3 regions of the Streptomyces sp. NBC_00878 genome follow, and region 3 is predicted to be linked to each of the others. Evidence: riboswitches for the same ligand, from Rfam matches in the RefSeq annotation. Region 3 holds a riboswitch; each other region holds the start of a gene.
What was found. A riboswitch is a leader RNA that binds a small molecule or an ion and turns the genes downstream of it on or off. The one in region 3 is predicted to bind cyclic di-AMP.

Region 1 (9,574 bases), 910 kb from region 3:
CGAGGTCCAGGTCTCGGCAGACCAGGGCCATGAGGCGCTTGCTGTCGGCGGCGTCGTAGATCGAGAAGGAGGAGGTGAAGCCGAGCTGCTTCGACTCGCGCCGCAGGATCCGTACACACGCGCTGTGGAAGGTCATCACCCACATCGCGTTGGCGCGCGGGCCGACGAGCTGCTCGACGCGCTCCTTCATCTCGCCCGCGGCCTTGTTCGTGAACGTGATCGCGAGGATCTGGCCCGGGTGCACCTTGCGCTCGCCCAGCAGGTGGGCGATCCGGTGCGTGAGCACACGGGTCTTGCCGGAGCCGGCGCCGGCCACGATGAGCAGCGGCGAGCCGTGGTGGACCACCGCCGCGCGCTGGTTCTCGTTCAGCCCGTCCAGGAGCGCGGCCGGGTCCACGGGCGGCCGGGAGGCGCCGTCGCGGTAGTACCCGTCCCTGCTCGGCGGCACGTCGAACCGACCGCCGAACAAATCGTCCGGAACCGGCTCCGAATCCGGCGCCTCGTCCTCGGGCGGCGGCGGGGGCTCTTCCTCGTGGGCCTGCGAGGGCTTGAGGTCCGCCAGGAAGCTGTCATCAAAGAGGCTGCTCATCGCTCTCCGAGTCTAGGCGCCCCCACTGACAGCCCGCCGCCACCCTGGAAACTCGGCGGAATTCGCAACCCGCCCCCAGAAGGATGAACGAATTTCACGCTCCCCCTCCCCGCTCCCCCCTCTCCCCCTGAACCGACGCGATCCAACGCCATCCGGCGGCGTGTGACGTGGATCACACCGCCGGGGAAAACCAGGAGTCGCCGTGCTCCGTCAGACCAGGACGTGAAACGTTCACCGGCCTCGTTGACCGAGGCGCAGCTGGTCCGGCGGATCTCCCGCGGAGACACGGCGGCCTTCGACGAGCTGTACCGGCGCAGCGCCCCGTGGCTGACGGCGCGGCTGCGTCGGCGCTGCGCGGACGACGAGATCGTCGCCGAGGTCTTGCAGGAGACGTACATGGCGGTGTGGCGGGCGGCCGGGTCCTTCGCCGACAGCATGCGCGGCGAGGAGGCCGGCGGCTGGTTGTGGACGGTCGCCGCCCGCCGGCTGGTGGACGCCTTCCGGGTACGCGGCCGGCACAGCACCCTCCCGCCGGCGTCCGCCGCACCGGACCTGGCGCCTTCCGCCGAGCACGAAGTGCTGGATGCCGCGATAGGGGGCGACCTGGGCGCGGCACTGGACCGGCTGGCCCCCGAGCTGCACCAGGTCCTGACCGCGATGGTGCTCGACGGGCTGACGGTCCGTGAGACCTCCGCACTGCTGCGGATTCCCGAGGGCACCGTCAAGACCCGTGCCCGCCGCGCCCGCCTCGAAATGCGAAAGGCCCTGTCATGACTCCACACGTCCCCCGGGAGCTCCTGGTGAGCTACGTCCTGGACCCCGGCGCGCCGGCCAGTCCCAGCGCCGCGGCGTTGTGGACGCTGGAGGCACATCTGGAGCAGTGCACTGCCTGCCAGGCCGAATTGAGGGAGGTGTCCCTCGCTCACCGCCCGGCCGACACCGCGCTGATGGAGCAGGTGCGCGAGCGCCTGTCGGCGACGCTGCCGCCGGTACCCCGCCGCCGGTGGCGCCGGGTGCGGGGCGGACTGGCCCGGTGGGCGGCCCCCGCGCTCGGACCGTGGACCGCGGCGGTCGTCCTCGTCGTTCTCGGCGCCCTGGTCCTGTCCTCGGCCGTCGCACACAACTCCCCGACCCTCCTGCTGCTGGCCCCGGCGATGCCGCTGCTGGGAGTGGCCGTGAGCTGGGGCCCGCACTCCGACCCCGTCCATGAGCTGATCGCCACCACCCCGAGAGCGGGGCTCGGCCTCGTCCTGCGGCGGACCCTGGCCGTGCTGACCCTCGTGACCCCGGCCCTCGCAGCCGCCGGCTGGGTCACCGGCACCGCACCCGCGCTGGTCCTGCTGCCGGCCCTCACTCTGACCTGCGCGAGCCTGGCACTGGGCAGCGTGGTGGGCACCCAGCGCGCCGCCACCGCGCTGGGCACCGGGTGGGCCCTGTTCGTGGTCTCCCCCGCCCTCGGCGGGGGCACCGTTCCCTCCTACCTACAGGAGTCCGCCGCCCCGGGTTGGGCGGCCGCGACCGCTGTCCTGGGCGCCGCCGTCATCCTGTGCCGCAACGCCTATCTGCACGCCCCTGAGGCCCGCACACGCCACCGCTGACCCCCACACCGTCCTTCACCTGCGACGCGGTCCTTCACCCGCACCGCAGTCCTTCACCTGCACCGCAGTCCTTCACCCGCACCGCGAGGAGACACCGCCATGCCCAGAACCGTCACCGCGAGCGAGACGGCCCCCACCCGCTACGCCCATCACATCCAGGCTCACGCCCTGACCGTGCGGCACGGCCGCCGCGCGGCGGTCGACGGGATCGACCTGGAACTGGGCACCGGAGTGCACGGTCTGCTCGGCCCCAACGGGGCGGGCAAGACGACCCTGATCCGCACGCTCGCCACCGTCCTGACCCCGCACAGCGGCGACCTGGAACTCCTGGGCAACGCCCGTCGCAGCGGTGGCGAACTGCGCGAGCTGCGCCGTCGGCTGGGCTATCTGCCCCAGGCTTTCGGACACTACCGGCGCTTCACCGTGCGTGAGTTCGTCGAGTACATGGCCTGGCTCAAGGAAGTGCCCCGCCGCCGGGTCGCCGACGCGGTGCAGCACTCCATCGACCGGGTCGACCTCACCGACCGGGCCGATGACCGTATGGGATCGCTCTCCGGCGGCATGCTGCGCCGGGCCGGCATCGCCCAGGCGATCGTCAACGACCCCGACATCCTGCTGCTCGACGAACCCACCGTCGGCCTGGACCCCGCCCAGCGCATGGAGTTCCGCACTCTGCTGCGTGACATCGGCGCACAGTCCTGCGTCCTGGTCTCCACCCACCTTGTCGAGGACGTCGGTGCCGCCTGCGCCAGCGTCGTGCTGATGGACGAGGGCCGCACGGTCTTCGCGGGCCACCTCGACCGCCTCCGTACCGCAGGCACCGACGCCGACCCGGGCGACAGCGACATCGAGCGCGGCTACTCCGCCCTGCTGCGCCGGCACCGCGAGGGCAAGGCCGGGGCCGGGCGATAGGCGACGCAGCACAACCGCCGCCCGAAGCCCCTGTATGTCCTCCTACACCCGACTACTGGCTACACCCGACTACTGGAGACTGTGATGTTCCGAATAGTGCGCCTGGAGGCGAAGCGCTCGATCGCGCTGCCGCTGTTCCTGGTGCTGGCCGCCCTGACCCGTGTCTTTCTGTGGATGGACATCGGGGAGTGGGCCGCCAGTTGGGCGCCCCTGGTCTACTCGATGCGGGGAACCGCCTGGATCGTGCTGCCGGTGGCACTGGCCGCCGGGATCTGGCACGGCGGGCGGGAGCGGCGCAGTGAGGTCTCCGAGCTGTTCGCCGCCACGCCACGGCCGCGCTCGGTGCGGCTGCTGCCCGCCTTCCTGGTGATCGCCGGCGCGGTGGTGCTCGCCATGGCCGCGATGGTCGGGTGGGCAGGGGTACTGGTCTCCCGGCACGCGGCCTACGGTGACGGCCTTCAGCCTGCGGGCCTTGCGGTGGGACTGCTGGCCGCCATCGCCGTCACCCTGCTCGGGTTGGGTGTCGGGCGGATGGCGTCCGCGCCGGTCGTGGCGCCGCTGGGCGCGGTGGTGCTCTTCCTGATTCTGTCGGTGAGCCAGGACAGCCGGCCGGCCAACCGTCTGGTGGACACCGTGCTGCCGATGCTGCCGGTGACGGACGACTTCCACCGGGTGCTGCCCTCGCTGTCCGCGGCCCAGGGCATCTGGTTCGCCGCCGTCGCTGTCACCGGTGTGCTGCTGGCCGTCGCGGCCACCGCGCGTGCCCGGGTGCTGGCCCTGACGCCCGCCGTGGCCGGGGTGGCCCTCGGAACCCTGCTGGCGCCATCGGGCGCGGTCGTCCCCGACCAGCAGGCCACCGCCATGGTCTGCGCGCCGAGCAACGGCCGGATCTGTGTCACCAAGGTGCACACCCGCACATTGCCCGATCTCACAGCTCCCGCCCAGAAGGTGCTCGACGCCTTCGCCAAGGTGCCCGGTGGCCCGACGCGGGTGGAGGAGGACACGGTGAGCTGGATGCTCGACGACGGCAAGCCTGCCGACGCCAAGGATCTCGGTACGGTCCGTGTCCAACTCCCGTACCGGACACAGGAAGGCGGCATCAGATGGAAACCGGCCTCGGTCCTCGACACCGTGGCCTCCGGAGCCGTTTTCGACGAGGACTGCTTCTCCGACGAGGAGGACGGGACCGGCAGGGAGTGGACCCGCGCGCAGGACGCCTCCGATGCGATGGCCGCCCTGCTCCTGGCCACCCCCACCGACGAGCTGAGCCCTGTCGCCCGCGAGGCCTACGACACGCTGCGCGCGCTGCCTGCCAAGGAGCGCTACCAGCGGATAGGGGACGGCCGGAAGGCCGCACTGACCTGCGGGGACCCGCTGGCCGTCGTCATGGGTCAGGGAGCGGGCCGATGACCCCGGGCCTGCACGGCATCGTGCTGCACCTGCGCTGCCGGGCGGTTCCGGCGACCGTACTGGTCTTTCTGGCCGCGGCCGCACTCACCTGGGCCGCATACCTGCCGGACGACCCGGCCATAACCCATAGGCTCGGCCTGATCGCCGTCGTGCTGGGCATCGCCCCCACCGCCCGCACGCTCGCCGGCCCGGACGAGGAACTGGAACGCGGCACGCCCGCCCCCTGGCGGCTGATCCGCGCCGTCCACCTGTTGCTGCTCGGCGGAGTCCTGCTCGGTCTGCTCGTCGTCGTCCACCGGATCGCCGGGCAGCAGTCCCACGCCGTGGCCTACGGCACCGTCGTACAGGCCGTCCTGGCACTCACGGCCCTGACCGCCCTGGGCGCGGTGCTCGTCGGTGCCCACGCGGCCTGGGTCCTCCCCATCGGCTGGGCCATGCTCATGCTGGCGGTGGGCCCCAGGGAATCGGTCATCGGGCAGGCACTGACCTGGATGGTCCAGGACCCCGGCACCGTCACCTCCACCACGGTGGCCGTCCTCCTGACAGTCGTCGGCGCCGCCGCCTACACCCAGCGCGGGAGCCGCCTGTGAGCCCGCTGCGGCCGGCCACATATTGATCATGTGACCGGCCGGCCGCGGATGGCTTCCTCTGCCCCACGGCACCTGACCGTGACTGCTGGAAGCCGGCGCCCCCGACCAGTCGGACGCCGCCACTCCGGACAACTCATCGCAGATCATTCCGGATTGACCTCGGAGAGCGAGGCCCAAGGTCAAGGTCACGAAAATGTATCGGGCATATCGCACATCAAACTTCACAGGGGCCACACGAATTAGCTAAATTTCCTGTAGGCCGCACGACCCGCACCGGCGAACATCGCCGGGCCGAGCGGCCTCCGCCGAGTCCGGTACGCCCTTGTGGCCGCCGGAGCCGAGGACCCACCGACCTTGGGGTGAATCGGTCCAACTCCCATCCGGGAACCGGACCGTAGGGCAAACCTTCCGAAGCACCAGCCCGAACCCGACAGCTAACTCGGTAGGCGGATGACGGAAGGAGACGCCCTCGTGGCGCCACACCGCAGGTCCCGGCCCCTCAGCCCCATGGGCATACGGACTCCGGCCCTCGCCACCGCGGCTCTGACCTCGGTGGCTCTCCTCTCCCAGACGGCGAACGCGTCGCCCGCCGAGGAGCCCAAGCCGAGCCTTGAGGAAGTCGAGAAAAAGGTCGGCGACCTCTACCGCCAGGCAGAGACGGCCAGCGAGAAGTACAACGCGGCCAAGGAGAAGACCACCAAGCAGAAGAAGCGCGTCGACACCCTGCTCGACGATGTGGCGCGGCGCACGGAGAAACTGAACGACGCGCGCGAGGAACTCGGTACGTTCGCCGCCGCGCAGTACCGCACGGGAGCCGCCGCCCCCGACACCGCCTCCCTCCTCCTCGCGGACAACCCGCAGGACTACTTCGACCAGACCCACCTGATGGACCGGCTGACCAGCCGCCAGAAGCAGTCCGTCGACGACTACGTCACGCAGCAGGCCGCGACGGCGGAGAAGCGGCAGGAGGCGTCCGAGAGCCTGGAGACGCTCACCGCGACGCAGAGCACGCTGAAGACGTCCAAGGCGGACGTCCAGCGGAAGCTCGCCGAGGCGCGCGACCTGCTCTCGAAGCTGACCGCCGAGGAGAAGGCGCGGCTCGCCGCGATCGAGCGGCAGAAGCAGGAAGAGGCCCAGCGCAAGGCGGACGAGCTGGCGCGGCAGCAGGCGGCCGAAGCGGAGCGGCGGCGCCAGGAGGCGGCGACGCAGAACACCGGGACCTCCTCGGGCACCTCGGGCTCCGGCTCGTCCACCTCCACTTCCACCTCCACGGCCAAGGCCGACAAGGCGCTCGCCTTCGCCCGCGCCCAGATCGGCAAGCCGTACGTGTGGGGCGCGAGCGGCCCCGAGTCGTACGACTGCTCCGGCCTCACCCAGGCCGCCTGGAAGGCCGCCGGCGTCACGCTCCCGCGTACCACCTGGGACCAGGTCAACGCGGGCACGACGGTCTCCTTGAACAGCGCCCAGCCCGGTGACCTGGTCTTCTTCTACGACGACATCAGCCACGTCGGCATCTACATCGGCGACGGCATGATGATCCACGCGCCGAAGCCCGGGGCGTACGTCCGCGAGGAGTCGATCTACTACATGCCGATCCACAGCGTGGTACGCCCGGCATGAGGGGCTTTTCGTAGTCCTGTTTCGCACTGACCGGAATTGGGGCTGCCCGAGGCTGAGAGGGACACGCGCGTGTCCCTCTCAGCCTCGGGCAGCCCACGCGCCCCATCCCGGCGGAGCCCATAGCACCAGCCGCTCGCCCGCTCCCCCACAACTCGCGCATCGGTCAGCCCACCACGTCAAGTCGGCGGCGCCGGGCCCGGATCGCGGTCGTACCCGGTCAGCTCGTGCCCGAATCGCACCACTTCCGTACATGCCGTTACCCGGGCCACGGTCCCAGGTTTAGCGTCCTTCCCCAGGTGACCGGACTTTCCCACCGCCGCCCGGGCCAGGGGCGGCATCCGGACACCACCGCCGAGAAAGGTCCGGCGGCGGCCCGCTCCCCTGTGCGGGCCGCCGCCGGACGTGCAACCGGCCCCTGAGGGCCGCCGCCGCGGACGCACCAACGCCCGGGCGGCCGTACGGAAGGACGTGGATCGCACGTGGCAGCGCACCGCAAGCCCAGACAGCGCTCAATCGGCGGCAGTACGGCCCGCACCGCCTTCACCATCGCGCTCGCGGGCGCGGCGAGCGCGACCGGGTTCGAGGGGACGGGGACCGCCGCGCCGGAACTGACAGCCGCTCAGGTCAGGGCGAAGGTCGACAAGTTGTACCAGGAGGCGGAGGTCGCCACCGAGAAGTACAACGGGGCGAAGGAGAGGTCGACGAAGACGCGGGGCCGGCTGAACACGCTGCAGGACGAGGCCGCGCGCAGGACGGATCGGCTCAACTCGGAGCGGGACGCGCTCGGTTCGCTGGCCACCGCGCAGTACCGGGACGGCGGCGTCGACCCCGCGCTGCGGCTCATGCTCTCCTCGGATCCCGATCAGTACCTGGACGGGGCCGCGTTCGCCGAGCGGGCGGGCGGCAGGCAGGCCTCGGCGGTGTCGCGGGTACGCGAACAGCTGCGCGAGATCGAGCAGTTGCGCGGGGCCGCACACGTCGAGCTCACCTCCCTCCAGGCGCGGCAGGCGGAGTTGAAGCGGAACAAGCGGACCGTCACCGGGAAACTGGGAGAGGCCCGGGATCTGCTGTCACGGCTGTCGGACGCGGACCGGGCACGCATCGGCGCCGACGACGCGGACACCGCCCGCGCCTCACGTTCCGCTGCCGAACCGCGCGAACTGGGCGCCACGGGCGGCATGGGCGGCACAGGCAGCAACGGCCCGTCGACCGCCGCTCCGAACTCCCGCGCCGCGAGCGCGATTTCGTATGCGTACGGGAAACTCGGCAGCCCGTATGTGTGGGGTGCCACGGGCCCGGACGCCTTCGACTGCTCGGGCCTGATGCAGGCCGCGTACCGTGAAGCGGGCATCTCGCTGCCCCGCACGACGTACGCCCAGATCAACGCGGGCGAGCGCGTCTCACGGTCCGAACTCCGGCCCGGAGACCTGGTGTTCTTCTACTCGGGCATCAGCCATGTGGGCCTGTACATCGGCAACGGGCAGATGATCCACGCGCCCAACTCCGCGGCACCGGTACGGGTGGCACCGATCGACGAGATGCCGTTCGCGGGGGCTACGCGCGTGGCGTGAGCGGCCGGGCCGACGAGGGAGAAGACGGGCGGGCCGACAAGGGAGGAGAACGGCAGGGAACGGCGACGGTAGGGAACGGGGGAGTTCAAGCCGTTCGGGCGTCGGTCCGGCTTGGATGGACATCGCATGGGTACTGCGGCGGGGTAGCGTCGACGCGGCACGGTTCGACATGCCGCACCACACGGTCACGATCCGCTCCACCCCGTTCGTCCACCCCGTTCGTCCGTCCCGTTCGTCCGTCCCGTTCGTCCGTCCCGTTGCTTCCACACAGCTCCGCTCCTCCGTACCGTTCCGCCTGGTTCGCCGTCGCCCTCCAGAAGGATTCGATGCCCGGCCCCACGCTGCCACCTCCGCCGCCGCCCGCGCACATCAGCGGCTGGCCCGACCGGGCAGCGCTGCTGGCCGACCGCGGGCGGGCCTTGGAGGAACTGCGCAGACGCAGTCTCGGGGTGCACCGGGTGCTGCTGCTGTGGCTGCTGGCGGTCGCGGCGATCATCGGATGGGCGCTGCTCGTGCTGCCGTTGCAGCAACTCGAACAGCGGGATCCCACCGGGTTCATCCTGGGACCGCTCTTCGCGGTCCTCGGCCTGGCCGCGCTCACGCCCTCCGTCATCGCCGTCGTCCTCGCCGTCCGGCGGGACCGCCACATCAGCCAACTCCTCGACGCCTGGCTGCGGTTGGCCAGCCATCCGCCCACCGACGCCCGCCTGCGCTCCCCCGGCCTGAGCCTCTTCTGGCTGCTCTCCTCACTCAGCCTCTGCGCGTTCGGGCTGTGGACAGCGTTCGCGGGGGCGGCGGAGGCGAGGCCGGGGCAGGACGCGTACAGCGATGTGGTGCTCGTGATGGGAATCGGCTTGATTCTCTGGCTGACCGGCCTGATCGGCGTGGTGAAGGCGGTACGTCACTATCGGTGGGCCGTACGGGCGCTGGGGCCTCGGACGCCGACTGAGCGGGGGACAACAGGAGCGACACCGGCTCCGGAGGATCAGGCCGACTGACAGGGCGGTTCATCCCGCCAAGGGCAGCACCGGCACGCCGAACCCGCGATACGCGCCAGGCTCCGTGGTGGCGACTTCCCAGCCGGTTGCCATACTCACGGCGGCCACATGAACGGCCGACCACCCGTGCTCGGGGAAGAGCGTGGTCGCGATACGCCCCATGGTGTCGGCGACGATCCGGTCGACCGACGCCACCTCCACGGCGGGAAGCTGGGCCAGGTGACCCGAAATACCTGGGCGACTCCTCGTTGCCTCGGCCAGGCTGAGAGCTGGAACCACCACCGTG
Region 2 (9,574 bases), 3.9 Mb from region 3:
GAGCCCGTTGGATCGTCGAGGCCGCCAACATGCCCGTCCTGCCGGGCGCGGAGCATCTGCTCGCCGGCCGCGGTGTCACCGTCCTGCCGGACGTCGTGGTCAACTCCGGGACCAACGCCTGGTGGTGGTGGACGCTGTTCGGCGACATCGGGGCCGACGCGGAGGAGGCGTTCGCGTACACGCGGCGCTCGATGCGTGCTCTGATCGACCAAATGCTCGCGCGCGCGGAGGCCGACGGGACGACACCGCGGGCTGCCGCGCACGCGATCGTCGCGGACCGGTTGCCGGTCATCGCGGAGCGGTTCGGCTGGTACCGCTGACGCCGCCGCCCCTCCACCGGTGCACTCCAGGGAGACCGCATAGGGTTGCCCGGTGGCAAGAGTGCGGTTGAGCGTGGCGGAGCGGCGTGAGGAACTGCTGCGGGCCGCCATCCAGCAGATCGAGGAGCGCGGGGTGTCCGCGGTGCGGATCGCCGATGTGGCGACCGCGCTCGGGGTGAGCAACGCCCTGGTGCTCTACCACTTCTCGACGAAGGAGAAACTGGTCGCCGCCGCGTTCACGTACGCGGCCGAGGACGACCTCGCCCGCCTGCGCAAGCTGCTCGGCCGCCGGACGACCGCGCTGCGCCGGCTGCGGGCGGCGGTCCGCTGGTACGCGCCGACCGGGCAGGCCAAGGGCTGGCGGCTGTGGATCGAGGGCTGGGCGGTCGCGCTGCGCGAGCCGGCGCTGCGGGACGTCACCCGTGACCTCGACCTGCAGTGGAAGGCGGCGATCACGGAGGTCATCGCGGATGGTGTGGCGGCCGGCGAGTTCCACTGCCCGGACCCCACGAGTACGGCGCTGCGCCTCACCGCCCTGCTGGACGGGCTCGCGGTCCAGATGACGGCGTACCCGGGCGCGGTCTCACGCACCCGCACCCAGGAGTGGGTGGACGAGGCGCTGGCCCGGGAACTGGGGCTGGCGCGCGAGGCGTTGACGACTCCGAGCGCCTGAGGCCGCGTGCCGACGTACCCCCGGTTCGCGAGCGAGTGACGGACGGCGGGCCTGGTCGACGTCCACCGGCTGAAAGCCGACGGGGCTCCTCGACATCACCCACCGAGGGACAGCCGGGCCTCCTCGACGTCCACCGGGCGAAGAACCGCCCCCATGCCGACAGTTCGGGCCACCAGCCGCACCCTGCACCCTCCCAGCGGCCTTCAGGCCCTGGCAGAGCCAGTCCGCCGGGCCTTCAAGCCACCGACTCGATCCGCATCTTGATGTCGTCGGGTGACAGGCTCCCCTTCGCCACCACGCGGTCCCCGGAGGACTCCCCGCGCAGTCGTCGCCCGATCCACGGCACCAGGTATTCGCGCGCCCAGTGGATGTTGTCCCGCCGCATCTCCAGGGTGCCGCGGGGCGGCAGCGGCGGCCATGCCTGGTCGGGGTCCGCGGGGACCTCCAGGCCGAGGACCTGGCCGGCGCGCAGGGCGACCCGGGTGTGCCCCTCGGGCGACAGATGAAGCCGGTCGCCGTCCCAGGCCCGCCGGTCCTGGATGGTCTTGAGGGACCACAGGTCGAGCACGGGACAGCCGTACCGGTCGGCGATGGCCCGGAGATGGAGGTTGTACGTGGCGATCTTGCCGCGCATGTGCTTGAGCACGGGTACGCCACGGGTGTCGAAGCCGGTGGCCACCAGGACCGTGCCGACGACCGACGTGAGGTCCGCGACAGCGCGCTCATAGCGCTCCGCGACCTCGTCGGGGTCGGTGCCCAGCCGGATGATGTCGTTGCCGCCCGCGCAGAAAGAGACCAGGTCCGGCGCGAGTTCCTTGGCGCGCGTCAACTGGTCCTCGACGATCTGGTCGAGAAGTCTCCCGCGGACCGCGAGGTTGGAGTAGTCGAAGTCGCCCTCGGGTTGTCGGTCCGCGAGAAGCATCGCGAACCGGTCGGCCCAGCCGACGAACTCCCCGTCCGGACCGGGGTCGCCGACGCCCTCGGTGAAGCTGTCCCCCACCGCCACGTACGACCCGATCACTGATCTGTTGTCATTCTTCGAATCGTCTGCCACATCGACCCATGATTCACCTTCAAGTGTGAGCTACGCGACCGTAGGAAAGGGTTGACGGGCGGTGACATAAGCCACGCGTAAAGGATCGGTCAACCCGGAATAAGGCACCGAAGGCCGGCCCCCGGGGATCACAGGGTCCGGCCTTCGGAGACGAGCGGAGTGGTACGCCCCTGCGGGGCGAGCCCGGCGTCGGGTCAGATGGAGACGCCCTTGCCACGCAGGTACGCCAGCGGGTCCACGTCCGAGCCGTAGTCCGGGGTGGTGCGGATCTCGAAGTGCAGGTGCGGGCCGGTGACGTTGCCCGTCGCACCGGAGAGGCCGATCTCCTGGCCCCCGGTCACGGTCTGTCCGGCCGAGACACCGAGGGAGGACAGGTGGGCGTACTGGGCATAGTAGCCGTCGTCGAGCTTGATGACGACCTGGTTGCCGTACGCGCCGCCCCAGCCGGCGGAGACGACCGTGCCCGCACCGACGGACTTGAGCGAAGTACCGGTCGGAACCACGAAGTCGACGCCCGTGTGGTACCCGCTGGACCACATGCTGCCCGACATCTTGTACGGGGTGCCGACGGTGGCGCCCGCGACCGGGAGGCTGAAGCCGGCGGCACTGGCGGCGTCCGCGGCCTTGGCGGCCTCAGCCGTGGGGGCCTTGGCCTTCGGGGCGGCAGCCTTCTTCGCGGACGACTGGGTCGCCTTGGACGCGCCGGAGCCGGAGTTCGAGGCGGCGGCCTCGCCGATCGTCAGCTTCAGGCCCGGGTGGATGAGCGCCGGGTTACCGCCGATCGCCTTGCGGTTGTCCGCGTACAGCTTCTTCCAGCCGCCGCTGACGTTCTGCGCGTCGGCGATCCCCGAAAGGGAGTCGCCCGCACGCACGGTGTACGTCTTGGTCGCGGCCTTCTTGGCCTCGGCCTTCTTGTCGGCTGCGGCGGGCGCGGATTCCGCGGCCTTGTTCGCGATATTCGAGACACTCGCCACGGACTCGGCTGCGGACTGAGGAGTCGCGGCATGCGCTCCGGTCGCGCCGAGCAGCGGAAGGGCGAGCGCCGCGCCGCCGGTTCCGGCGACGGCTATGGAGCGGGTGAAACGCTGGGACTTGGGACGGCGGTGCTTACCCTTCGCGGGCATGACGAATTCCTCTCCGGCGCCTGCGAGGTGAGCTGTCGGGTGCGAGCTGGAGATGCCCGGCCGTGATTGCGCACGACTTAACCCCAAGCCGTTCCGGAGACCGGAACAGGCGTTCTACCTGTGGGTCCCCCGCTCCTGCCGTGTACGGGTGAGTGTGCGGATTCCGGGCGGCGGCAGGATTGGGCGTCCGTCCGGATTGGAGGCGAACGTAAGCGAGATGAAGACGCCGAAACAACCTTTGGGGTTCCCTGTGTGTCCCGTTCTCTTGATCCTTGACCGAAATGACGGTCACCCTGCGTAAATCAGGAATCTCGCCGTTTACTAAATCCCCGAAAACACGGCTGAATTACGTGAACATGGCGACAGCAGACCGTCACGAATATGACGCTGCTCACGCAACGGCCCCCAGGAACCTTTATTCCAGAGCGAGTTGGAATTAATGCCCTATTACGGGCACAACAGTCACATGCGACGCAAGCGGAAAACTGCCGCATCGAGGTCGCCACGCAGCCCCGTCCGCAACCCGTGATGCAACAGCACCGCACCCCGGTGAACTTCACCCGTTTCGAGGCATTTGTACGCAACTGTCGGGTCGAGTCCACGCAGCCGCACCGGAGCGACCGGCTCTCCGTAGTGCTGGGCCTGGAGCCAGACGAGGACGACGACGTCCGCGTCGCGCGTGTACTGCACGGCGCTCAGCCCGCCCTCGGGCGCGCGCAGCCGATGGAGGTCCCCGCCCTGCACAACGGGCCGGATCTCCTTGTAGAGCTCCACCCACGTCCGCGCCTCGGCCAGTTCCTCGTCGTCCCACCGGGTGAGGTCGCCGCCGACGCCCAGCACTCCGGCCATCGCGCTCACGAAGCGGAAGCGCAACGAGCTGGCGCGCCCGTTGAGCTGGACGTTCGGACTGTCGGTGACCCAGGCGGCCATGGCCCGCGCGGGGTGCACCTGACTGAAGCCGTGCTGGATGGCGAGCCGGTCGAGCGGGTCGGTGTTGTCCGAGGTCCACACCTGGTCCGTACGCGCCATGATCCCGAGGTCGATCCGGCCACCACCACCCGAGCACGACTCGAACGCGACGCCCGGGTGGGCCGCCCGCAGCCGGTCCAACAGGGCGTACAGCGCGTGCACGTGGTCCACCCAGAGCCGCTGCGGGTAGGCCTCTCCGGGCCACCCCGCATCGGTGAAGCAGCGGTTGAAGTCCCACTTCACGTAGTCGATCGGGGCGCTGGAGAGCAGCGCGTCGAGCTGCTCCCACAGGTACTCCTGAACGTCCTTCCGGGCGAGGTTCAGTACGAGCTGATTGCGTAGCTCCGTCCGCTTTCGTCCCGGTTGGAACTGCACCCAGTCGGGATGGGCGCGGTACAGCTCGCTGTCCGGATTGACCATCTCGGGCTCGACCCAGATCCCGAACTGCATCCCGAGCCCGTGCACCTCGTCGGCGAGCGGCTTGAGGCCGGCCGGGAAGCGGTCGGGGTTGGGCGTCCAGTCGCCGAGCCCGGCCCGGTCGCTGGTGCGCGCCCCGAACCAGCCGTCGTCGACCACGAAGAGTTCGACCCCCATCGCGGCGGCCCGTCGCGCGAGCGCCCCCTGCTGCTCCTCGGAGATGTCGAACTCCGTGGCCTCCCAGGAGTTGTAGAGCACCGGCCGGTGCCGGTCCGCGTCCGGGATCACATGCGCGCGCTGGTAGGCGTGCCAGGCACGGCTGGCCCCGCCGAATCCGCCGTCGCTCCACAGTCCGGCGAAGACGGGGGTGACGAAGCTCTCCCCCGGTTCCAGTCGCAGCAGCCCCGATTCGTCGTACCCGGCCCCGCCGGTGATCTGCACGCGCGCGTCCGGGAGTTGGGCCACGGCGATCCGCCAGGTGCCCGACCAGGCGAGGGCGCATCCGTAGACCTCGCCCCGCTCCTCGGTGGCCGCTCCGTCGACATCCAGGGCGACCCAGGGCAGGTGCTGGTGCGAGGTGTGCCCGCGCCGGCTGCCGATGACCTTCTCACCGTAGGTGAGTTCGGAGCGTACGAGCCGGGACTCGGCCGCCCACCGGCCGTGCAGCTGGGACAGCCGCCAGCCGTCGCGGTGCGGCAGCGTCCAGGCCGCCGAGTCGGCGCGCAGCACCTCCAGGACGGGCCCTTCGTTGGCGAGGGTCACCCAGCGCTCGACGACGTCGGTTCCGGCCCGCATGCGGTAGTGCAGCGTGATCCCGAGCCCGGAGTCGGAGAACCGCAGCCGCAGCTCGTCACCCTCGGCCTCGGACGCCTCGAAGCGCCATTCGGTGCCGCGCCGCTCCTGGGTACGCACGGACAGCGCGGGCCGTACGAACCGGGGGCCGCCCTCCACCGGGTACTCCTCGTGTCCGTCGAGGGTGGCCTCGAAGGCCCAGTACTCGGGTCCGGGGCCGGCCGCGAGTGCCTCGGCGTCGGCGAGCGCGATGCGCGGACCCCAGTGCAGGTGCAGCAGCGCGTCGTCCTCGCCGAGGCGCAGGGCATAGCTGCTCGCCGGGCCCGAAAGAAGCCACGTACGACCGTCTTCGCCGATCTCCAACATCAAACCCTCACAGATCCGAACAGGCACGCTCAAGCATCAACATCATTATGGTTCGAGCACCTCCCCGGCAACGCCTGTGGACAACTCATTGGCCTACGAATCGATGTCGTATCGTCGAGAGCGCGCACTTCGCCGACGAGCCGCGTCGGCAGCCGAAGGGGAGGAGCCCCCGTGACGCAGCAGGTCCCGTCGACCGAGCCCGAGCTGGCTGGAGTGCGCAACTTCCGTGATGTGGGCGGCCTGCCGACGGCGGACGGCCGACGGGTGGCGTACGGACGGCTGTTCCGCAGCGGCCATCTCGCGCACGCGACGGAGTCGGACGCCGCGTTCCTCTCCTCCCTGGGGCTGCACACGATCTTCGACTTCCGCAATGCCGCGGACCAGAAGCTCGAAGGACCCGACATCGAGCTGCCGGGCGTTCAGAACGTGAATCTGCCGCTGACCGACCCGGCACACGGCGCCGAGTTCTGGATGTTGGTCCGCGACGGCGATGTGGACCAGTTGCGCTCGATCCTCGCGGACCGCAAGGCCGCGAACCGGATGATCGATTCCTATCGCTCGATCATCAAGGAGCGCACGGCCGAGCACCGCCAGGTACTGCGCGCGCTGGCCGACGACAGCGTCCCCGCCCTCATGCACTGCGCGGCGGGCAAGGACCGCGCCGGCCTCTCCATCGCCGTGACCCTGCTCGCCCTCGACGTCGAGCGCGAGGCCATCGTCGCGGACTACCTGGAGTCGAACGCGACGCACCGCCGCTACAAGGTCCACCGCAGCACCTCCTCCGCCTCGGCGTACTCGCCCGAGGTGATGGAACTGCTGAGCCCCCTGTTCGACGCCCGCGCCGAGTATCTGGAGGCGGCGTTCGACACGATCGAGGAGACGTGGGGCGGGGTGGACGCATATCTGGAGAAGGGTCTGGACGTGACTCCCGAGCTCCGGGAGCGACTGCGGGAGCGGTTCCTCGACTGACCGACTGACCGACTGCCCGTCGACCCGCCCAGCACGCGACCGACTCGGCCTCCCGCCCCTCAGGGACCTCTACTGCCCTTGCGCTCCGAGCGAGAACAGCAGGTAGATGAAGGCGGCGAAGATGTGTCCGACCGCCACGTAGATGATGAGCCGCACCCACAGGGCGCGCGGGAACTTCTCCTCCATGTCCTTCATGACGCCTCTCCAGGGGTCGTCGGCCCGAGGCACAGGGTGGCCGTGGGGCTCTGCAGCAGGGTGTGTACGAAGAGGAGTTCGACCCCGTCCCGGCCCTCGGCGGCGATCCGGTGCGGGGTCAGCGAGTCGAAGTGCGCGCTGTCACCGGGCGCGAGGAGGTGTGCGGTGTCCCCGAGGCGCAGCCGCAGCCGCCCTTCAAGGACGTACAGCCACTCCTCACCGGGGTGGACCCGCACGATGTCGCCCTGGGTCCCGTGGGGGACGTGCACGCGCAGAGATTGCATGCCCCGGCCCGCCGCGCCGGCCTGCCAGTACGTCCAGCCACCGGCCCGGGTGGGCTCCATGTCGGCGGCGCGTACGACGGCGTCCCGCTCGGCGAGCGTCTCGCCGAGCAGCTCGGAGACGGTCGTACCGTAGATGCGGGCCAGCGCGAGCAGCATCGGCAATGAGGGCTGGCGCTGCCCGGTCTCCAGCCGGGACAGGTGCGCGGGCGAGAGAGCGGCGGCGCGGGCCGCGGACTCCAGGGTGAGGGAGGCACGGCGCCGCAGCGCACGCAGCTGGGGTGCGACAGCGGGCAGCTCTTCGGCCGCCCTCGGCTCGGAAGGGCTCGTACCCTTGGCAGGGTTCATGTCCTCCATTGAGCCGCAGGCTTGTCTCAGAGACAAATTTCTTGCCTCTGAGACAAAAGACGAGGGGCGGTCCGCGGCGGCGCCCGACCTCGTCCTCCCCGACAGGGCCTAGCGGTTGGCGACCGCCTGCTTCACCAGCGTCTTCCCGAAGTCCCACATCAGACCGCCCCCGCTGTGCGCGTCGTCCATCACGGCGGTGAACGCGTCCACGAACCGGTCGACGTCCCGCTCGCCGACGACCAGCGGCGGAATCAGCTTGATCACCTCCAGATGATCGCCGGAGACCTGGGTGAGGATCCGGTGCCGTTGCAGCAGCGGCACGACCACCATCTGGGCGAACAGCCCCTTCCGCGCGGCCTGCAGCATCGTCCAACGGCTGCGCAGCTTCAGTGACTTGGGCCGCCCGAACTCGATGCCGATCATCAGCCCACGGCCGCGGACATCGCTCAGCAGCTCGTACTTGTCGACGAGTGCCGCGAGCCGGGACTTCAACTGCTCCCCCGTGGCCCGGGCATTGGCGACGATCTGCTCGTTCTCCATGACCGAAAGGACGGCGAGGCCCGCCGCCATCGCCTGCGCGTTGGCCCCGAAGCTCGCGGAGTGCACGAGGACGCGGTCCATGGTCGAGTAGACCTTCTTGAAGATCCAGTCCTTGCCGAGCGTCGCCCCGACCGGCACATAGCCGCCGGACAGCGCCTTGGCCACACAGACCAGATCCGGCTCCACACCCTCCTCGTGCTGGTACGCGTAGAAGTCCCCGGTCCGGCCGAGGCCCGTCTGCACCTCGTCGGCGATGAGCAGCGCCTTGTGCTTGCGCAGCAACTCCTGTGCGCCACGCAGATATCCGGGCGGCGACTCGTGCACGCCCTTGCCCTGGATCGGCTCGACGATCAGCGCGGCGACATCGCCTTTCTTCAACTCCCTTGCCAGGGCGTCGAGATCACCGAGCGGCACCGCCGTGTCGGGCAGCAGCGGGGCGAAGCCGTCCCGGAAGCCGTCCTCGCCGTTGACGGACAGGGACCCGGTCGTCAGGCCGTGGAAGGCGTGCGAGCAGTACAGGACCCTCGGTTTCCCGGTCGCGTACCGGGCGAACTTCAGCGCGGTCTCGACCGCCTCCGTACCGCTGTTGCCGAAGAACACCCGGTCCAGGTGCGGACTGTGTGTGAGCAGTTTCTCCGCCAGCAGCCCCGGCAGCGGCTGGCAGTCGAAGCGGGTGAGGTCGGCGAGCTGGGCGTCGAGGACGTCGTGCAGCGCCTTGCGGACGACGGGGTGATGGCGGCCGAGGCCCATCACCCCGAACCCGGCGAGCATGTCCAGGTACTCGTTGCCGTCCGCGTCCCAGAAGTACGCGCCCTCGGCCCGCTCGTAGACCTTGTCGAAGCCGATCGTGTGCAGCATGCGCGGCAACTGGTGGTTCAGGTGCTTGGCGTGCAGCTCGTAGCGTTCGGCTCCGCGCTCGGCGAGAAGGGCGGCGAGGTCGAACTCCTGGGGCTTGCTGGTGGTCATTCCTGTTTCTCCTTGGACGCGAGCTCCTTGCCCGCCGGCTTCTTGGCGGCCTGCCTCTTCACAGCGCGCGGCTTGGCGGGCCGCGCCTTCGAAGCACTCTGCCCGGCGGGCCGCGCCTTCGGGACGACGCCCGCCTCGGCGAGCGTGGAGCTCTCCCCCACGGGGGTCTGCCCTTCTGGGACCTGCCCCTCGACCGCGGGCTCGGCCTCCGTGAAGGTCGAGCGCGCCTCCCGAGTGGCCAGGCTCGCGCTGATCCGCCCGGCGATCTCGACGGGCGTGAGACCGATGTCGGCGAGCACCTCACCGCGTTTGGCGTGTGCCAGGAACTGCTCGGGGATCCCGAACCTCCGTACGGGCACGTCGACTTCGGCGTCCCCGAGGGCGAGCGCGACCGCCGCGCCCACGCCGGCCGCCCGGCTGTTGTCCTCGACGACGGCGACCAAGCGGTGTTCGGCGGCGAGCCCGGGCAGCGCGGGATCGACGGGCTTGACCCAACGCGGGTCCACGACTGTGCAGTTGATGCCCCGGGCTTCCAGCAGTTCGGCGGCCTGGAGGCACAC
Region 3 (9,574 bases):
GTCATACGCAGGCTGCGGTCCGGGGCCTCGGAGAGGTTGGCCAGGATGGAGTAGTACAGGTGTGGCATGCCGGCCTCCTGCTGGAGCTGCCGGTCGATCGCGTCCTCCAGAAGATGGGAGGCGGCGATGTAGGCGCGCCAGGCGCGCTGCTCCTCGGGGGTGAGCCAGCGGGTCGTCATACCCCCAGTGTAGTTTTGTTTCAAACTTGAACCAAGACCGGCCCCTGAACCCTCCCCCTGACCCCGGACAAGCCCAGGCTCCGCCCCTGAAAGAGAGCGCGTCAATGCCTCACCCCTACGTCCTGTTGTCCGCCGCCGTCTCCCTCGACGGCTGCCTGGACGACACCGGCCCCGATCGGCTGCTGCTCTCCGGACCGGCCGACTTCGACCGGGTCGACGAGGTACGGGCCGAGTCCGACGCGATCCTCGTCGGCGCGGGCACCCTGCGCGCCGACAACCCCCGGCTCCTCGTCAACTCCGCCGAGCGGCGCGCGGCCCGGGTCGCCGCCGGCCGGCCGGAGTACCCGCTGAAGGTCACCGTCAGCGGCAGCGGCGACCTCGACCCCGACGCCAACTTCTGGTCCACGGGCGGCGAGAAGATCGTCTATACGTCCGACAAGGGGGCGGTGACGGCCGCCGAAGCGCTGCGCGGGCTGGGCGTCGACATCGTCCCCGTGGGCCCGGACGTCGACTGGCGGGCCGTACTCACCCACCTCCACGACGTACGCGGCGTACGGCGGCTCATGGTCGAGGGCGGCGGTCGCGTCCACACCCAGCTCCTCCGGCAGGGCCTCGCCGACGAACTTCAACTCGCGGTCGCCCCCCTCGTCGTGGGCGAGCCGGACGCGCCACGGCTGTTCGGGCCCGGCGACTATCCGGGCGGCCCCCGCAACCGGATGCGGCTGACCGAGACACGGCCCGTGGGCGACGTCGTCCTCATGCGGTACGTCCCCACCGCGCCCGGCACCGGGAACGTACCCTCCGCCGCCGACCACCGGTGGCTGGCCCTCGCCTGCGAACTGGCCGCCCAGTGCCCGCCCTCGCGGACCGCGTTCAGCGTCGGCGCGGTCGTCGTCGCGGCCGACGGTACGGAGCTGGCCCGCGGGTACTCCCGCGAGTCCGACCCCGTGTCGCACGCCGAGGAGGCCGCGCTCGCCAAGGTCGAGCCGGGTGATCCGCGTCTCACGACCGCCACGGTCTACAGCAGCCTGGAGCCGTGCGCCCGCCGGTCGTCACGGCCCGCGCCCTGCGCCCGGCTGATCCTCGACGCGGGCGTACGCAGGGTCGTGACCGCGTGGCGGGAGCCGGACACCTTCGTGACCGGCGCGGACGGGAGCGGGCTGCTGGCCGCGGCCGGTGCCGATGTCCTGGTGCTCCCCGAGTACGAGGCCGACGCGAAGTCGCCCAACCGGCATCTCGGTTGACGCGTACGACCGGCGCGCCGCCATCTCGGTTGGCCGGTGCGGTGATCGGCACGTTTCATGTCAAACCTCCGATGAAGCGCGGTCGACATCAATGCGTGTGCTTCGGGTCCCGCGGATGGCGTACAGTGGTCTTAACGACGCGGGGTGGAGCAGCTCGGTAGCTCGCTGGGCTCATAACCCAGAGGTCGCAGGTTCAAATCCTGTCCCCGCTACTGAAGGCCCAGGGCCGGAATCCGATTCAGGATTCCGGCCCTGGACGTTTCCCCAGGTGTTTTCACTCGCCCAACTCCCGTCGGCCGCCCGCTACTCCTGCTCTCGGAAGCCTGGACAGGTCGGGAGTCGTGGCGACCGCGGCCATCGTGAGATGCGTCGCTCTTTTCAGGCTCTGTCACTGGTGGTAGTCGAACGGCGTCCCTCCGCATAACAACTGACGCACCATCAACAAAGCCCCCATGCCTGAATGACGATCAACTCGCCCGTTTTGGCCCGCTCATCACCCGTAAGTCCAGGCCGGAGGTCGTAACGATCATCAGGAACAGCTTGGAATCCGGTACCGGGGTCCATTAACGTTCGATAACGCAGCGCGGTCGTCCCTGCCGTCACTAGAGTCGGCGCCGTGCGCACGCGCCGAATTCCGCAAGGGAACCGGGGAACCACCACTTGGGGTGAATCGCGTGTCTTTCGCGGTGGAACACACCGCGGTTGACGCGCGTAGGAGACCTTCCTGCTCCGAACCCGTCAGCTAACCCGGTAGGCGAGAAGGAAGGAAAGGAGTGCGCCTACGTGGCGTCCAACCGGCCTGCCCCCACCACCTCGTTCGCGCCGAGTGAGTCGTCGGGTGAGAAGAAGCCCGACACCTTCGGCTACGGCGTCCGCCAGGACGAGGAGACGTGGGAGGTCTGGAATCCCAGCGCGGAGACCGTCCTTCCCGTCCGCGGCCGGCACCGCGTCTCCAAGCAGCGCGGCGGAGGACTCGCCCGTAGCTCGACCGTTCTCGGCGTCGGTGTCATAGCCGCCGTCGGCGCGGGTGGCATGGCCTCCGCGCAGACCGGCAAGCCGCCGGTGTCGATCTCGATGCCCGACCTGCCCAATGTGGGCTCGCCGTTCACGGACGACGACACCCCCGAGGGCTCCAGCACGCCGATCACCTCCGTCGGCCTCACCACCGCCGACGCTGAGCAGGGCAACTCGGACGCGGGCGAGGCGCTGCGCGCCCGCATCATGCTCCAGGCCGAGCGGCAGCAGGACCAGGTGGACCGCGAGGCCCAGCGGGCCGCCGAGGCCGCCGCCGCGAAGAAGGCCGCCGACCAGGCCGCCAAGGAGCGGGACGCCGCCGAGGCCAAGGTCGCCGCCGCCAAGAAGAAGGCGGACGAGGAGGCCAAGGAGAAGGCCGAGGCCGCGCGCCTCGCCGAGCTCGCCAAGCAGTACACGCTGCCGACCTCCTCGTACACGATCACCTCGACCTTCGGGCAGTCCGGTGCGCTGTGGTCCTCCGGGTACCACACGGGTCTGGACTTCGCCGCTCCCACCGGTACGCCGATCAAGGCGGTCCACAGCGGCACGATCACCGAGGCCGGGTGGAACGGGTCGTACGGCTACCGCACGGTCCTCACCCTCGACGACGGTACGGAGCTGTGGTTCGCCCACCAGTCGTCGATCAACGTCAGCGTGGGGCAGAAGGTCAACACGGGCGACGTCATCGGCCGCGTGGGCGCGACCGGCAACGTCACCGGGGCGCACCTCCACCTTGAGGTCCACACCCCTGGTGGCGGCGACATCGACCCGATGGCTTGGCTGCGGGGCAAGGGGCTCACTCCGTAACACCGACGACCGGGTCGTCTTGGGCGCTTTGGGTGCCCGGGACGTGGTGTCTGGGGTGCCGGGTGCCTTGATTGCCTCGGGTCACGAGCGGTACGGGTTGTATGCGGGGTACGGCGTCTGTGCCGGGTGCGGGTTCGTGTACGGGGATCCGTAGCCCGGCCATTGGGGTGCCCTTGGTGCCGGAGCCGTCGCGTGGGCCGCGTACAGCAGGGCGGGGCGGGCCGGTTCGCGGCGCGTCCACAGTTCGTGGAGCAACTCCCGTTCGCGTAAGACGAAGTCGGCGTCCGCGCGGCCCTGATGTCCCCGGTGGCGCAGGAACGCCAGCGATGTCGCGTACGCCTCGTACTCCGCGACCGTCCGGCCCGCCGCGCGCCCGCCGTGGTGGGTGGCGTACTCGCGGGCCAGCCGCCGTGCCTTCATCGAGCCGAGGGCGAACGGTTCGGGGGCGGTGAGCCAGCCCGCCATGGCGTACGCGGGCAGTTCGGAGCGGATCGTGCCGAGTTCGCGCTGGCGGGTCCAGATCACCAGCCAGGTGAGCAGTCCGAACGTCGGGACCATGAACGCCGCGTAGACCGCGAAGAAGCCGTACTCGCCGAAGGCCGACGAGCCGTTCCACATCGCGTGCATGCCCATCGCGAGCAGCAGTCCGACGATCGGGAGCAGTACGCGGCGTACCTTGTGGCGGTCCGCGGAGAGCGCCGCGATGCCGAAGCCGATGCCCGTCAGTACGCTGAACAGCGGATGCGCGAAGGGCGACATGATCACGCGGACGAAGAAGGTCGCCGCCGTGACGGAGAAGAGGCCGGTCTCGCCGGAGAGCTGGTCCGTCCCGAACGCCGTGCCGAGGTAGAGGATGTTCTCGGTGAACGCGAAGCCGGTCGCCGTGACGCCGGCTATCACCACGCCGTCGAGGATTCCGGTGAACTCCCGTCTGCGGAACAGGAAGACGAGGAGCACCGCGGCCGCCTTCGCCGATTCCTCGACTATCGGCGCGATGACCGTCGCGCCGAGGGTGTCGGCGCTGGACGGGTCCGCCGTCGCCGTCGCTATCCATCTCGTCGCGAAGCTGTTCGCGACGATGGCTATCAGTGCGGCTGCGCAGGCGCCCCAGGCGAAGGAGAAGAGCAGGTTGCGCCATGGGCCCGGTTCCACTCGGTCCAGCCAGCGGAACGCGGCGACCAGGAGTGGGACGGGCAGTACGGCGAGGCCCAGGCCCACCAGGAAGCCCTCGGTGCCTGTCTGTTTGCGGACCAGGGCCAGGATGACGAGGCCGGAGAGGGCCAGCAGCGTGGTCAGGGCGCTGTAGCGGACCCACCTGCGGTGCCACCAGTGTGCGGCTCCGCCGGGGACGGTGGCGGGGGTGATGCTGGGGGCGACGCTGGGGGGTGGGCCGGACTGCGGGCTGGTGTGCGGGTCGTTGTGCGGGTTGTTGTGTGGGCCGGAGTGCGGTGGGAGTGGGGGACCGGTGGCCATGACAATGACCCTAACGAGGGAGGGGCTTGGGCCGCGAGGGCGCCCTGTCAGGGGCGCGGGGGCGCTGCGTGGTGTGGCTTCGCTGTGGGTGCGTTCATGTCTGTGGGTGGGTTCCCCTGAGCGGGTGGGTTCCTTTGAGTGGGTGCGTTCACCTGCGTGGGCGTTCGGCTCCTACTACTTGTGCGGTACGCGGCGGAAGAGCAGGTCGTTCACCACGTGTCCCTTGTCCAGGCCCTGGCCCTCGAAACGTGTCAGGGGACGGAAGTCGGGGCGCGGCGCGTAGCCGCCGTCCGGCTGGGTGTTCTCGAAGTCCGGGTGGGCGGTGAGGACTTCGAGCATGACCTCGGCGTACGGCTCCCAGTCCGTGGCGCAGTGCAGCAGCGCGCCCGGCTTGAGGCGGGACGCGGCGAGGGTGAGGAACTCGGGCTGGATCAGGCGCCGCTTGTGGTGGCGCTTCTTGGGCCACGGGTCCGGGAAGTAGACACGGAGGCCGTCGAGGGAGTCCGGGGTCAGCATCTCGCGGAGCAGGATGATCGCGTCGCCGTTGGCGACACGGAGGTTGGACAGGCCTGATTGGTCCGCGAGGTTGAGCAGGTTGCCCTGGCCCGGGGTGTGGACGTCGACGGCGAGGATGCCGGTGTCGGGGGCCTCGGCGGCCATCTGAGCGGTGGCCTCGCCCATGCCGAAGCCGATCTCCAGGATGACGGGGATGTCCGCGCCGAAGAGTTCCTTGAGGTCGAGGTGTCGTTGTCCGTCGATGTCGAGGCCCCACTTGGGCCACAGGCGCTGGAGGGCGTCCGCCTGGCCGTGGGTGACGCGGCTTCGGCGGGGCTGGAAGCTGCGGATTCGGCGCTCGAAGTGGGAGCCGGCCGGGTCGGCGCGAGGGCCGTCGGGGAAGCGGGGCTCGCCCTTTGGGCGGGGGGTCCGGGGCATGGAGGAGTCAGACACAGTACGTCGATTTTACGGGGTGGGCGCTCGCGGTGGCCGTGCGCCGTCGTGGGTCGGGGCCGCGCCGGTACGTCGAGTCCACCGCTTTCCGGGTATCCGGCTGTCAGTTTTGGAGGGAACCGCTTCCTGGAGGAGCCCTACGCGGCGGACTCGACGTACCGGCACGGCCCCTTCCGTTGGTCTCTGAGTCTCAGATCGTCGTCATTGACCTGAGGGCCCTGCTTGCCACCTCTCGGCCGATCGGGAGGGAGGCTGTGGCTGCGGGGGAGGGGGCATTGAGTACGTGGACCGTGCGGGGGGACTCCTGGATCAGGAAGTCGTCCAGGAGGGTGCCGTCGCGTAGGACCGCCTGGGCTCGGACGCCTGCGGTGGAGGGGATCAGGTCGTCGGGGGTGGCTGCCGGGAGCAGGCGGCGGACTGCGTGAGTGAAGGCTGTCTTCGAGAGGGAACGGTGCAGTTCGCCGCCGCCGTAGCGCCAGTGGTGGCGGGCTATCCGCCAGGAACCTGGCCAGGCGAGGGTCGACGCCAGGTCGCGGGGGCGTACGGTCCGCCAGTCGTAGCCCTCGCGGGCCAGGGCCGGGACCGCGTTCGGGCCGATGTGGACGCTTCCGTCGATGCCCCGGGTGAGGTGGATGCCGAGGAAGGGGAAGGCCGGGTCCGGCACGGGGTAGACGAGGCCGTTGACGAGGGAGGGGCGGGCCAGGGTGTAGTACTCGCCTCGGAAAGGGACGATCCGCATGTTGGGGTCGTCGCCCGTCAGGCGGGCGATCCTGTCGCAGTGGAGGCCGGCGCAGTTGACCAGCACGCGGGACCGGATGATCGTTCCGTCGTGGGTGCGGACCGCTACTCCGAGGTCGGGGCGGCGGTCGATGTGTGTGACCTCCGCGTTGTACTGGATGTGGGCGCCGGACGCGTCCGCGAGCTGGCGGGCTACGGCCACGAAGTCGCACACGCCTGTGGTGGCCACGTGGATCGCGGCGAGGCCCCGCACCTGGGGTTCGTACTCCGCGATCTGGGTGGCGCCCAGCTCACGGACCGGAATGCCGTTCTCCCGGCCTCGCTGGACGAGTGCGTGCAGGCGGGGCAGCTCGTCGCGTTCCGTGGCGACGATCAGCTTGCCGGTGACGGCGTGGGCGATGTCGTACTCCGCGCAGAACTTGACCATCTCGGCGGCGCCCCGGACGGCGTACCGGGCCTTGAGGGAGTTCGGGCGGTAGTAGATACCGCTGTGGATGACGCCGCTGTTGCGTCCTGTTTGGTGGCGGGCCGGGCCGGGCTCCTTCTCCAGCACCGTCACGCGCGTGCCCGGCGCGGCACGCGTGATCGCATACGCCGTCGACAGACCGACGATCCCGCCGCCGATCACGAGCACGTCACAGTCGTAAGCGACCTTCCGCCCCATCTGCCCGCTCCACCTCCCGCCTTCGTTTCCCGCCTCGGATTCCCGCCTTCGGCTCCCCCTCCGATAGTGCACTGCGCCACTGACAACACCCTCAAACCCACAATCCCTCAAACCCACAGAACACCCCTGTGGCATGTTCATGGTGGCGGGCGCGCCCCTTCAGGGGCGTGGGGTGCTGGGGCTACCAGCCGCATGCGGCTGGTAGCCCCAGCACCCCACGCCCCGCAGACGCTAAGGGGGCTTTCCCACTAGGCCGGTGCCATAAGCAACGGCCTAGCCCGTTCGCGTAGCTCCACCACCCGGGGCTCGTCGCCGTACGGCTCCAGGCGGTGGAGGAGGTCCTTCACGTACTCGGTCGTGCGGGCGGACGAGATGCGCCCGGCGACCTCCACCGCCCGTACGCCCTGCTCGCACGCCGCATCGAGGTTGCCCGACTCGAGTTCGGCGACCGCCGACACCACCAGGCGCAGGCCGTGCGAGCGTACGAACTCCTCCGTCGGCTTCGACAGGGCCTGCTCCGTGAAGCGGCGGACCTGGCGCGGGGCCTTCAGATCGCGGTAGCACTCCGCGGCGTCGGCCGCGAAACGGTCGTACGAGTAGAAGCCGAGCCAGGTCGGGTCGTGGTCGCCGTCGCGGGCCCGCTCCAGCCAGCCCTCGGCCGCCTTCAGGGCGCCGCCGGCCGCCTGGGCGTCACCCGCGCGCGCGTGGGCCCGTGCCTCGACGAGGCGGAAGAAGCTCATCGTGCGGGCGGTGGCCAGGCCACGGTTGCGCTCCAGAGCGGCCTGGGCGAGGTCGACGCCCTCGTCGCCGAAGCCCCGGTAGGTCGCCTGGAGGGACATGGTGGCCAGTACGTAGCCCCCCAGGGGCACGTCGGCCGCCGCGCGGGCGAGGCGCAGGGCCTGGATGTAGTAGCGCTGGGCGGCTTCCTGCTGGCCCGTGTCGAAGGCCATCCAGCCCGCGAGGCGGGTGAGTTCGGCGCTGGCTCCGAAGAGGGCGCGGCCGACCTCGTCCGAGTACGAGCCCAGCAGGAGCGGGGCCGCCTCGACTCTTAAGCACTCCGGCACCATGGACGAACGCCAGTCGCCGCCTCCGTACTTGGAGTCCCAGCGCCTGGCGTCCTCGGCGGCCTCCCGCAGCTTCTGAACGTCGCTGTGGCCGACTTTCAGCGGTGTTCCGGAGCCTTCCAGCGGGCTCGCGTCCCGTGCCACCGAGCTGTCGGCCGGTGTTATCAGCCACCGGGACGCGGGCGTTGCGTATGCGCTCACTGCGAATGATCCGGCGAGCGACTGCCAGATGCCGCCGGAGCCGGCCCGGCGTCCGGCGAGGTCGAGTCGGTAGAGGTCCGTCGCTGATCGCACGGCCTGTCCGACGTCACGGGGGAAGGCGAGGCCCACTTCCGGTGCGGGATCCGCGTCCGCCAGGCCGATCTCGTGGAGCGGCACGGGGCGGCCGAGCTTCTGGCCGATGGCGGCCGCGATGAGGTGTGGCGCGGCACCCTGCGGCACCATGCCTTTCGACACCCAGCGCGCCACCGACGTCTTGTCGTAGCGAAGAGTCAACCCGCGTTGAGCGCCAAGATCGTTGACGCGTCGCGCGAGTCCTGCGTTGCTGATTCCCGCGAGGGCGAGAACGGCGCCGAGTTTTTCGTTCGGCCCGCGTTGCTCCCTGGACATGCGCCACCCCTCGACACAGACGGCTGCCGCGCGGTGTGGCCACGCGGCATTCGTGCTGCGTCTTCCCGGGAGCCAACCTCTGGAACCCCACCCGCACAAGCACGTGGCCGAGCCCTCAGGTATATGCCTCCCGCGAAAACACAGGCAAACACAGGGTAGTTCGCCGCATCCCAAGCGTTAAGGGGCATTGTTCCGGATGGCGGGATTGTGGTCCGGGGGCGAGCACGGAGCGTTGTCCCGTGCTCCCGCTGTGTGGCCGTGCGCCTGTCCGTGCGCTCTTCTCCGGCCATGGGGGTAACGGTTCCATGGATCGTGCGTGGGTCGGCCCGCTGTACTGGATCCAGTGGGCTGGGGGACACTGCCGCCTACATCCCCGCGGGCGGCGGACCGGTCCGGGAGGCGAACTCCGCCTCCCGGACTGTGCGTTGCGCACAGCATGTACAGAGCGTGTGCACGCCCGTTCGGCCATCACCGATTTGGCCGAATTTCGCCCATGCCTTCTGAGGGCAATTACCCCTCCCACCATGGCACTTGAGGGCGCGTTGGGTGCCTTGGGGGAGCGTAGCGGGGGCGCATTCAGGTCGTAGCCATTGGGTAAATTCTGTGCGATCGCCGTTCTTCGTGCGTGCGTTCGCCCCTTCCCGGGCATCTCCAAGGGGCGCACTCCGGGGAGCACAAGCAGCCGCTCTGCCCCTCCGGTGCGCTCTCTTCGTGGCAGCATGGTGACCGTTCGTGCGGTGCACTGGGTTGTCCACAGCCTGTGGAGGCGGCGATGCGGTGGTTGGTGGGATGGAGCAGTACCGCCGCTCGTGCGCCTGAGATCGGTTCCGCGGG

Region 1: linked by a shared signal. The riboswitch ahead of OHA11_RS17115 (C40 family peptidase) and the one ahead of OHA11_RS21265 (M23 family metallopeptidase) in region 3 are both predicted to bind cyclic di-AMP.
Region 2: linked by a shared signal. The riboswitch ahead of OHA11_RS04565 (LysM peptidoglycan-binding domain-containing M23 family metallopeptidase) and the one ahead of OHA11_RS21265 (M23 family metallopeptidase) in region 3 are both predicted to bind cyclic di-AMP.

What each region holds. Positions count from the first base shown of each region.
Region 1 is NZ_JAPEOK010000001.1:4,105,137-4,114,710, forward strand. It holds gene pcrA (DNA helicase PcrA) at 1-589, opposite strand, end outside; gene OHA11_RS17090 (RNA polymerase sigma factor) at 812-1,363, shown strand; gene OHA11_RS17095 (zf-HC2 domain-containing protein) at 1,360-2,187, shown strand; gene OHA11_RS17100 (ATP-binding cassette domain-containing protein) at 2,287-3,099, shown strand; gene OHA11_RS17105 (hypothetical protein) at 3,184-4,509, shown strand; gene OHA11_RS17110 (hypothetical protein) at 4,506-5,099, shown strand; cyclic di-AMP (ydaO/yuaA leader) riboswitch at 5,393-5,564, shown strand; gene OHA11_RS17115 (C40 family peptidase) at 5,571-6,719, shown strand; gene OHA11_RS17120 (C40 family peptidase) at 7,199-8,290, shown strand; gene OHA11_RS17125 (hypothetical protein) at 8,617-9,288, shown strand; gene OHA11_RS17130 (hypothetical protein) at 9,298-9,574, opposite strand, start outside.
Region 2 is NZ_JAPEOK010000001.1:1,135,191-1,144,764, forward strand. It holds gene OHA11_RS04550 (Glu/Leu/Phe/Val dehydrogenase dimerization domain-containing protein) at 1-320, shown strand, start outside; gene OHA11_RS04555 (TetR/AcrR family transcriptional regulator) at 373-993, shown strand; gene OHA11_RS04560 (SGNH/GDSL hydrolase family protein) at 1,229-2,014, opposite strand; gene OHA11_RS04565 (LysM peptidoglycan-binding domain-containing M23 family metallopeptidase) at 2,242-3,171, opposite strand; cyclic di-AMP (ydaO/yuaA leader) riboswitch at 3,176-3,351, opposite strand; gene OHA11_RS04570 (alpha-galactosidase) at 3,634-5,715, opposite strand; gene OHA11_RS04575 (tyrosine-protein phosphatase) at 5,887-6,684, shown strand; gene OHA11_RS04580 (DUF6126 family protein) at 6,754-6,879, opposite strand; gene OHA11_RS04585 (helix-turn-helix domain-containing protein) at 6,876-7,508, opposite strand; gene OHA11_RS04590 (aspartate aminotransferase family protein) at 7,617-9,014, opposite strand; gene dxs (1-deoxy-D-xylulose-5-phosphate synthase) at 9,011-9,574, opposite strand, start outside.
Region 3 is NZ_JAPEOK010000001.1:5,017,639-5,027,212, reverse strand. It holds gene OHA11_RS21280 (MarR family winged helix-turn-helix transcriptional regulator) at 1-179, opposite strand, end outside; gene OHA11_RS21275 (dihydrofolate reductase family protein) at 284-1,423, shown strand; tRNA gene OHA11_RS21270 (tRNA-Met) at 1,562-1,635, shown strand; cyclic di-AMP (ydaO/yuaA leader) riboswitch at 2,039-2,195, shown strand; gene OHA11_RS21265 (M23 family metallopeptidase) at 2,207-3,244, shown strand; gene OHA11_RS21260 (PrsW family intramembrane metalloprotease) at 3,326-4,717, opposite strand; gene trmB (tRNA (guanosine(46)-N7)-methyltransferase TrmB) at 4,892-5,650, opposite strand; gene lhgO (L-2-hydroxyglutarate oxidase) at 5,856-7,067, opposite strand; gene OHA11_RS21245 (MFS transporter) at 7,316-8,740, opposite strand; gene OHA11_RS21240 (asparagine synthase-related protein) at 9,513-9,574, shown strand, end outside.